DNA from 2 places in the Agrobacterium sp. 22-209-1 genome. Region 1 is predicted to be linked to the other one. Evidence: predicted binding sites of a transcription regulator. Region 1 holds the regulator's gene; the other holds the start of a gene.
What was found. The regulator PhoB, encoded in region 1, activates phosphate uptake and scavenging genes when phosphate is short. The targets are predictions, from matches to a motif close to TGTCATNNANCTGTCAT.
Positions count from the first base shown of each region.

Region 2: ACQZ48_RS17495 (DUF47 family protein) is a predicted target of PhoB. The motif match lies at 3,007-3,023, and genes of this name have one in related genera.

Region 1 covers NZ_JBNWCH010000017.1:7,693-12,623, reverse strand. Annotated here, with positions in the region: gene pstC (phosphate ABC transporter permease subunit PstC) at 1-150, shown strand, start outside; gene pstA (phosphate ABC transporter permease PstA) at 147-1,469, shown strand; gene pstB (phosphate ABC transporter ATP-binding protein PstB) at 1,484-2,299, shown strand; gene phoU (phosphate signaling complex protein PhoU) at 2,396-3,121, shown strand; gene phoB (phosphate regulon transcriptional regulator PhoB) at 3,152-3,835, shown strand; gene ACQZ48_RS22795 (GcrA family cell cycle regulator) at 4,215-4,748, opposite strand.
Region 2 covers NZ_JBNWCH010000008.1:57,726-62,656, forward strand. Annotated here, with positions in the region: gene ligD (DNA ligase D) at 1-423, shown strand, start outside; gene ku (non-homologous end joining protein Ku) at 436-1,227, opposite strand; gene ACQZ48_RS17490 (inorganic phosphate transporter) at 1,317-2,318, opposite strand; gene ACQZ48_RS17495 (DUF47 family protein) at 2,318-2,962, opposite strand; gene ACQZ48_RS17500 (NUDIX hydrolase) at 3,076-3,618, shown strand; gene ACQZ48_RS17505 (hydrogen peroxide-inducible genes activator) at 3,646-4,554, opposite strand; gene katG (catalase/peroxidase HPI) at 4,763-4,931, shown strand, end outside.

The sequences.
Region 1 (4,931 bases):
ATTGTCAGCCAGCTCACCGGCGACCTCGAATTCACCTCGCCGCAGACGCTGGTCGCCTTCGCGCTCGGCATCACGCTTTTCGCCATCACGCTTTGCCTGAATATCTACGCGCTTTACATCGTGCGCAAATACCGGGAGCAATATGAATGACCGACATCGTTTCTCCCGCAGCCGGCGCGAGCGCCGTCAACAGGGCCACGCGCCGTGATATCGGCATCAAGCGCCGTTATGCCGCCGAACGCCGCTTCCGCGCCTACGGCATCGCGGCGATCTCCTTCGGCCTCATCTTCCTCTTCCTGCTGCTCTGGTCGGTTTTCTCCAAGGGTTACACCGCTTTCCAGCAGACGATGATCACCGTTCCGGTTGAGTTTTCCGAACAGATCATCGATCCGAAGAATGAACGCGCCACAAACCCGACAAAGCTGATGACGGCCAATTATCCCGTCGTCGCCCGCGATGCGGTCGCCAAGGTTCTTGGTGTTGCACCGACGGACCGCGCCGGCCTACGCGCCGTCAGCCTGCTGATTTCCGACAGCGTGCGCACGCAGCTTCGCGACATCGTCGTTGCCGATCCCGCCGTTATCGGCACCACGCGCACCGTCACGCTTCTCGCTTCGGGGGATGTCGACAGCGCCTTCAAGGGCCAGGTCGATCTGACGGCGGATGAAGCCAATCGCCGCATCTCTAACCAGCAGCTCGGCTGGATGAACCAGCTCGCCGAAAGCGGCCAGCTCGGCAAACATTTCAATACCGGCATCTTCTTCAACGGCGCGTCGAGCCGTCCGGAAGCGGCGGGTGTGGGTGTGGCGCTGATCGGCTCCTTCTACATGATGCTGATCGTGCTGGTGCTGTCATTGCCGATCGGCGTCGCGGCCTCCATCTATCTCGAGGAATTCGCCCCGAAGAACCGTCTGACGGATCTTATCGAGGTGAATATCAACAATCTCGCGGCCGTTCCTTCGATTGTTTACGGTCTGCTCGGCCTCTCGGTCTTCATCAACTTCATGGGCTTTCCGCGCTCGGCCTCGCTGGTCGGCGGCCTCGTCCTGACGCTGATGACCCTGCCGACGATCATCATCGCGACGCGCGCTGCCCTGAAGGCCGTGCCGCCGTCTATCCGCGCCGCCGCCCTCGGCCTCGGCGCTTCCAAGATGCAGACGATCTTCCACCATGTGCTGCCGCTCGCCATGCCCGGCATCCTCACCGGCACCATCATCGGTCTCGCCCACGCGCTGGGGGAAACGGCGCCGCTGCTCCTGATCGGCATGGTGGCATTCGTCGCGAATTACCCGACAACGCCGATGGATCCGTCCACGGCCCTGCCGGTGCAGATTTACATGTGGGCGAACGAAGCCGAGCGTGCCTTTGTCGAAAGGACATCCGGCGCTATCATCATCCTGCTTTTGTTCCTCATTGTCATGAATGTTGGCGCAATCCTGTTGCGTCGCCGCTTCGAACGGCGCTGGTAGAGGGAGATTGAGCAATGAACATGTTGTCGGAAGCAGCAGTTGAAAAGGCGCTGGACAAGAAAATGAATGAAGTCTCATACAAGATGATCGGCAAGGACGTTTCGGTTTATTACGGCGAAAAGCGTGCGCTCTACGACGTGAACCTGAATGTTCGCGAAAATACGGTGACGGCGCTGATCGGCCCGTCTGGCTGCGGTAAATCCACCTTCCTGCGCACCCTGAACCGCATGAACGACACGATCGACGGTTGCCGGGTGACCGGAAAAATCACGCTCGACACCGACGATATCTACGATCAGGCAATCGATGTCGTGGAATTGCGCGCCCGCGTCGGCATGGTGTTCCAGAAGCCGAACCCTTTCCCGAAGTCGATCTACGAAAACATTTCCTACGGTCCGCGCATCCATGGTCTCGCCCGCAACAAGGCGGATATGGACCAGATCGTCGAGCAGAGCCTGCAGAAGGCCGGCCTCTGGAACGAAGTGAAGGATCGCCTGCAGGAATCCGGCACGGGTCTTTCCGGCGGTCAGCAACAGCGCCTGTGCATCGCCCGCGCGGTTGCCGTCAGCCCGGAAGTGATCCTGATGGACGAACCCTGCTCGGCGCTCGACCCTATCGCGACCGCAAAGGTCGAGGAACTGATCCACGAGCTGCGCACCAATTACACCATCGTCATCGTCACGCACTCCATGCAGCAGGCGGCGCGTGTTTCCCAGCGCACGGCCATGTTCCACCTTGGTCACCTTGTCGAGGAAAACGAAACCGACAAGATGTTCACCAATCCGGACGACCAGCGCACGCAGGATTACATCATGGGCCGCTTCGGCTGATCCCGGCCGGCGCTTTATCGAAACCGAACAAGACTGGTGCCTCTGCCGTGCCCGCTTCCGGGCACGCGCATGCAGGCCAAGCCGGAGGACTAGACCATGACGCAGACAACGACCCATTCGCATATTCTGTCGGCATATGACGACGAACTGAAATTCCTGACGCGCCGTATCGCCGAAATGGGCGGTCTGGCGGAACAGATGTGCGCCGATGCCGTGCGTGCGCTCGTCAACTCCGACGCCGCACTCGCCCAGAAGGTCATTTCCGACGACGCGATCCTCGATCATTCCGAGCGTGAGATCGGCGACAAGGCCATCGTCACCATCGCCAGGCGCCAGCCGATGGCGGCAGACCTTCGCGAGATCATCGGCACGCTACGTATTGCAGCGGACCTCGAACGTGTTGGCGACCTCGGTAAGAATACTGCCAAGCGTGTCATCGCGGTTGCCGGCACCGGCGTGCCGCGCAAGCTCGCCCGTGGCATCGAACACCTCTCGGAACTGGCGCTGGTACAGCTCAAGGAAGTCCTCGACGTCTATTCGACACGTTCGGCGGAGAAGGCAAATGCCATCCGCGAGCGCGACGAAGAAATCGACGCCATGTACACGTCGCTCTTCCGTGAGCTTTTGACCTACATGATGGAAGATCCGCGCAACATCACTACCTGCACGCATCTTCTGTTCTGCGCCAAGAACATCGAGCGTATCGGCGACCACGCCACCAATATCGCCGAGACGATCTATTACATGACCACCGGCAGCCAGCCGGAAGGCGAGCGTCCTAAGGATGACAGTTCCAACACGCTCGGTTCGGTGACCGAGTAACAGACAGGCAGCGGCTTGCGGAGTTAGTATATGGTGCCCAAGATTGCAGTTGTGGAAGATGAGGAAGCGCTGAGCGTGCTGCTTCGTTACAATCTCGAGGCTGAGGGATATGACGTCGACACGATACCCCGTGGAGACGAGGCCGAAATTCGGCTGCAGGAACGTATTCCAGACCTTCTTATCCTGGATTGGATGCTTCCCGGCGTTTCCGGTATCGAACTGTGCCGTCGGCTCAGAATGCGGCCGGAAACCGAACGCCTGCCCATCATCATGCTGACGGCGCGCGGTGAGGAAAGCGAAAGGGTTCGCGGCCTCGCCACCGGCGCCGACGATTATGTCGTCAAGCCGTTCTCGACACCGGAACTCATGGCCCGGGTCAAGGCCATGCTGCGCCGGGCTCGCCCCGAGGTTCTGTCTTCGGTGCTGAAATGCGGCGATATCGAACTGGATCGCGAGACCCATCGCGTTCACCGCAAGAGCCGCGAAGTGCGCCTCGGCCCAACGGAGTTCCGCCTGCTGGAATTCCTGATGACTTCTCCCGGCCGGGTGTTTTCCCGCTCACAATTGCTGGATGGCGTCTGGGGTCACGATATCTATGTGGACGAACGCACCGTCGACGTGCATGTCGGACGTCTGCGCAAGGCGCTCAATTTTTCGCATATGCAAGATGTCATCCGCACCGTGCGCGGCGCCGGATATTCAATGGAAGCCTGAGGAAACCGAAACCGATGGTTTCACTCGGGAAAAATTCCCAAAATTCAGAAGGCCCGCAGCCGGGATGGTGGCGGGCCTTCTGAATTCGAACCTTGCCCAACGCGTGTCCTTGTTGTTTTTGAAGGCAACAGACGGTCTGCTAAGAGTCGGATTGCGCGGTGAAACCAGACAGGAGGGATGGCGCGGCACGTCGCCGACGAACTCAAAGTATTTGCCGCAAGGGCGCGTCGCGATTTTACATCCGCAGAAGGCGGAAGAAGAGGAATTGGGAGCGCCTCTCAAACAGCGTGCGCCCATTCCGGGACCGCCTTGAGTTTTGCCATAAAAAAACGGGCCCGAAGGCCCGTAGTTTTTGAGTGTCGAATGCGTGCCGCAACACTCAAGCTTTGCGACGTTCGCTTACCGGCTGGTAGGCGAGTTTCGCATGGAACTTGCAATAGGGTGAAGATTCCAGCGCTTCACAACCGCAGAAATGGAAATCGTCTTTCAAGGGATCGCCGACCGGCCATTTGCAGGTGCGCTCCGTCAGTTCCGTCAACGTCAGGCGACGGGAAATCGGGGTGACGACGTTTCTGGAAGGAACGTAATCGAGGACTTCCGCGGTCTCGATGCCGATCTCTTCCTGAAGAGCCGTTGCTGCGTTGGAACGGGTCAGAACCCGAGCAGGCGCTGTGCCGACACGGCCCGCGAAATTCGTCGCGCGCGGGGCAGGAGCGGCGGCGCGCTTGGGCGCGGAACGCGCCGAAGTGACCGGGCCGCCGGCCTTGACGCGACCCGGCAGGTTGAGGCGGTGGACCTTGCCGATGACGGCATTACGGCTGACACCGCCCAGCTGCGCTGCTATCTGGCTGGCGCTAAGTCCCTCGGACCACAATTTCTTGAGTTTTTCGACCCGTTCGTCTGTCCAGTTCATGCCGCTTCTCCGCTCGTCGCGTATAATGTCGGCAGAATCCATCTCCGCCTCGCGGGCGTGCCGCGAGCGTGGTTTCTGCCTGATTTTCGGTGACTAGTTCCGCCGCAATGCAGTCTAGTAATTAGCGATTAACCTAGTGCCACGCAGACTCCGTGGCAAGAGTCGTGGGAATCATCTCGAATC
Region 2 (4,931 bases), on a different contig from region 1:
GAGGCGGGTCTTGCCGCTTTCGTCAAGACGTCCGGCGGCAAGGGGTTGCATGTCGTCGCACCGTTGAAGCCGCAGGCGGGCTGGGCGCCGGTCAAGGCCTTCGCGAAAGCCATGGCAACGGATATGTCGAAGGCCGAACCGGAGAAATATCTCTCCGTCGCCACCAAGGCGAAACGGCAGGGCCGTATCTTCATTGATTATCTGCGCAATGGCCGGGGCAATACGGCGGTCGCCGCCTATTCGACGCGCGCCCGGCCAGGGGCGGCCATTTCAGTGCCGCTCGAATGGTCGGAGCTGACGGCCGAGATCGGCCCGGCCCATTTCACCGTCAGCAATATCGCCGCGCGCCTTTCCGCGCTGAAAAGAGACCCTTGGGACGGCTTTTTTACTGCTGCCGAGCCGCTTCCGAAAAAGACCCGCTGAAGGCATCGAACCTCAGCGTCTTTTTTCGGAAGCAAGGCTTTTCTTAAGGGCATCCATGATGTTGATGACATTGCCGCCGCTGCGTGCCTTCGGGCCGGTTTTCTTCTTCGAGGAGGAGGCCTCCTCGCCCTTGGACTTCAGCAGGGACTTGATCTTTTTCTGAATGGGGTCCTGCACCAAAGCCGGCTTCCAACCCGTCACCTGTTTGCCGATGCGTTTTTCCATGGCCTCCAGCAGCGGCCGGTCGATTTTCATCCTCGGCTCCAAGGAGTCGATGCTTTCGCGCATTTCCTCACCGTAATGCAGCGTCCAGAGAATGATGCCCTTGCCTGAAGGTTCGAGGAGCACAGCCCTTTCGCGGCGATAGATCACCAGACGCGCAATGCCGAAAACATCGTTCACCTTCATGGCTTCGCGGATGACGCTGAAGGCTTCGGTGCCGATCTTGTCTTCCGGGCGCAGGAAATGTGGACGGTCGTACCAGATCCAGTCAATCGATCCTTTCGGCACGAAAGTCTTGATATCGATGGTGCGGGTGCTTTCCAGCGCTACCGCATCAATCTCGTCATCCTCCAGCAGAACGTAATCGTCCTCGGAGCGTGGAAAACCCTTCACCTGGTTTTTCGCCGCGACCGGCCTATGGGTGACGCTGTCGACATACCGGCTTTCGACCCGGTTGCCGGTTTTGCGGTTGAGTATGTGGAAACTGTATTTGTTGCCTTCCGTCGTCGCGGGTGTCAGCGAGACGGAGGCCGTCACCAGCGACAGCTTCAAATAACCCTTCCAAAAAACCTGCCGTGCCATGTCCGCGATCCACGTTGATCTCCCGGAACAACAGCCAAGGGCGGCGTTTGTTCCGGGAGAAGCGGCCCGTAGCGGCAGTAATGCAGCTATCAGAACAGCGAGGTCAGCCCGTAAACCGCAGCGGAGATCAGCGCAGCCGCCGGCATGGTCACGATCCACGCGATGACAATATTGCCGGCAAGGCCCCAGCGCACCGCCGAGACACGGCGGGCCGCGCCGACGCCGACGATGGCGCCGGTGATCGTGTGGGTGGTGGAGACCGGAATGCCGAGCCATGTCGCACCGAACAGCGTCAGCGCGCCGCCGGTTTCGGCGCAGAAACCCTGCATTGGGTTCAGCCGGGTGATTTTCGATCCCATCGTATGAACGATGCGCCAGCCGCCGAACAGCGTGCCAAGCGCCATGGCCGACTGGCAGGAAATCACCACCCAGAAGGGCACGTAGAAGCTTTCGCCGAGATGTCCCTGGCTGAAGAGCAGCACGGCAATGATGCCCATGGTCTTCTGCGCGTCGTTGCCGCCGTGTCCCAGCGAATAAAGCGAGGCGGAGATGAACTGCATGACGCGGAAGGTGCGATCCACGGCAAAGGGCGTCTGCCGCACGAACAGCCAGGAGACAGTCAGCACCAGAAGCAAGGCGAGGAAGAATCCGATGGCCGGCGACATGAAAATGGCCCCCACGGTCTTCAGCAGGCCCGACCAGACGATGGAATTGAAACCCACCTTGGCAAATCCCGCACCGACGAGCCCGCCGATCAGCGCATGCGACGAGCTGGAGGGAATGCCGAAAATCCAGGTGACGATGTTCCAGACGATGGCGCCGATCAGCGCCGCGAAGATCACCTGCGGCGACACGATGGCCGGATCGATGATGCCGGTGCCGAGCGTTTCGGCCACATGCAGGCCAAAAAACAGGAAGGCGATAAAGTTGAAGAAGGCCGCCCAGGCGACCGCATATTGCGGGCGCAGTACGCGGGTGGAAACGATGGTGGCGATGGAATTGGCGGCGTCGTGCAGGCCGTTCAGGAAATCGAAAAACAGCGCAATGGCGATGAGGCCGACAAGCAGCGGCAAGGCAAGTGCGACATCCATCAGACGTTCTCGATCACGATGCCGCTGATTTCGTTGGCCACATCCTCGAAGCGGTCGACGACCTTTTCGAGTTCGCCGTAGATCTCGCTGCCGATCATATAGGCCATGGCATTGCCGCTTGCGCCGTGGCGGCGGAAGAGGTCCTTGAGACCCAGATCGTGAAGTTCGTCGGAGCGACCTTCAACGCGGGTCACCTCTTCGGCGATGGATGACAGACGATGCGCATTCGTGCCGACTTTGTTGAGAAGCGGAATGGCTTCTGCGATGAGGCCGGCTGCGCGCACGATCTCATGACCCATTTCCTTCATCAGCGGATCGAATTCCGTTTGCTCGAAAAGACGGATGGTCTTGACGGTCTTGTGCATCATGTCGATGGCGTCATCCATCGACTGAATGAGATCCTTGATGTCGCCACGATCGAATGGCGTGATGAAGCTGCGTCTGACCGCAAGCAGCACATCGCGGGTGATGTCATCCGCCTGGTGTTCCAGCGCGACGATGAGGTCGCAGTTTTTCTCGACGTCGACGCCGCTCAAAAGTTGGTCAAGGGCCTCGGCCGCTTTGATAACGGTTTCGGAATGTTTGCTGAACATCTCGAAGAAACGGTCCTCGCGCGGCATCAGCTTGCGAAAAATACTCATCATGCGAATTGGCCCTCAATGGCGCTATATTAGTTGTGGGGGGTGATTGTCATAAAACTGTCATAAATGTACGCGGGGCATTGATGCAACCCGGAAAATCAGCACTATCAACGGATATGAAACCCACCAAGAAAAGCCGGAAAACCCGCCCGGCTCGTGCACTGACATTGCTACAGCAGCTTGCTGCGGTTCCGGAAAAGCTCTTCACTGGCGCTTTCCGGCAGCAATATGCCGCGCTCTGCTTCCGTTATGCCGGCAATGGCGAGGAGGTCGAAATCCTCCTTGTCACGTCCCGTACCAGCGGGCGCTGGATCATTCCACGCGGCTGGCCGATGAAACGCAAGAAGCCGCACGAGGCGGCGGCAATCGAGGCGTGGGAGGAGGCGGGCGTGCGCGGCCGGGTGAAAAAGAATGCCGTCGGCCGCTATACCTATCTCAAGATGCTCGACAATGGCGATGTCGTTCCCTGCATGGTCGATGTGTTCCAGATAGAAGTGACGGAGGCGGAAACCAGTTTCAAGGAACGCGGTGAACGCCTGCTGGAATGGGTGCGTCCGGACGAGGCGGCAAGGCGCGTTCGCGATATCGAGCTGAAATCGCTGTTGGTCGATTTTCGCCCGAAGGGCAAAAAGAAGCGTCAGAGCGGCGTAAAGCTCTAGGCCCCGCTACAAGGGAGGTGGATTTCTTCAGGCGGCGGCCGCCAGCTTCTGGAGGCCGCATTCGCGGACGATCTCCGCAATATGGGCGAACTGCGCCGAGAGCGGATTGCTCTTGCGCCACACGATGCCGATGGTGCGGGAAGGACGAGGCTCCGCCAGTCGGAACACAGAGACCGTGGATTGCCGTGTCTCCATGTCGACCGCCATCTGCGGAATGAGCGTGACGCCGATGCCGGCGCCGACCATCTGCACAAGGGTGGAGAGCGAGGAGCCTTCCATCAGCACGCGCGGCGGCGCATTGGTCGTGCTGCAGAAGGAAAGGGCCTGGTTGCGGAAACAATGGCCTTCTTCTAAAAGCAGCAGGCGCATTTCGCCCAGCTTGTCGGCGCTCGGCACCGGCATGCCCGCATCCTCCATCGGCCGCACAAGGATGAATTCCTCCGAAAACAGTGGAACTTCCTCCAGCGCCGGCTCCGAGACGGGCAGGGCGACGATCGCCATGTCCAGCCGGGCTTCCAGAAGGTCGTCGATGAGTTTCTGCGTCACCGCCTCGCGCGGGCGAGCCTCCAGTCCGGGATAATGTCGCGTGAGTGTCTTGATAATCTGTGGTAAAAGGTAGGGTGCGACGGTGGGAATGACGCCGATGCGCAGGCGCCCGCTGAGCGGCCCATGCCGCGCCCGCGCCAGATCCTGCAACTCATCCACCGAACGCAAGATCGAGCGGGTTCGTTCGGCGAATTCCTCACCAAGCGCCGTCAGCCGGATTTGGCGGCTGCTCCGTTCGACGAGCGGCGCGCCGATCAGTTCTTCCAGCTCCCGGATCTGCAGCGACAGCGCCGGTTGGGAAATCGCGCAAGCCTCCGCCGCCCGGCCGAAATGGCCGATCTTGGCCAGCGCATCGAAATAACGGAGATGTTTCATGGAGAGCGCAATCATAAGCTCAGCATATCGCAGCCTTTAGAATATACAATTGGAAATTATGGAACCCGGCTGTTAGTCATCTTCATGACAGAAAGAGGCTGTAGCTGTGAGAGGTTACCAGCGTCGCTGCACGGTTTCCCATGACCAACTGCTGGCTCTGGCTTCCACGCTGCACATGTCGAATTGATTATTGGTTTAATTGTCAAACCCATCGGAGGGCGAAATGGACGCAACTTCAAAACCGGCTGGCAAGTGTCCTGTCATGCACGGAGGCAACACGGCCTCGGGTAAATCGGTGACCGAATGGTGGCCGAACGCGCTGAACCTCGACATCCTGCATCAGCACGATACCAAGACCAATCCGCTCGGCACCTCCTTCAACTATCGCGAAG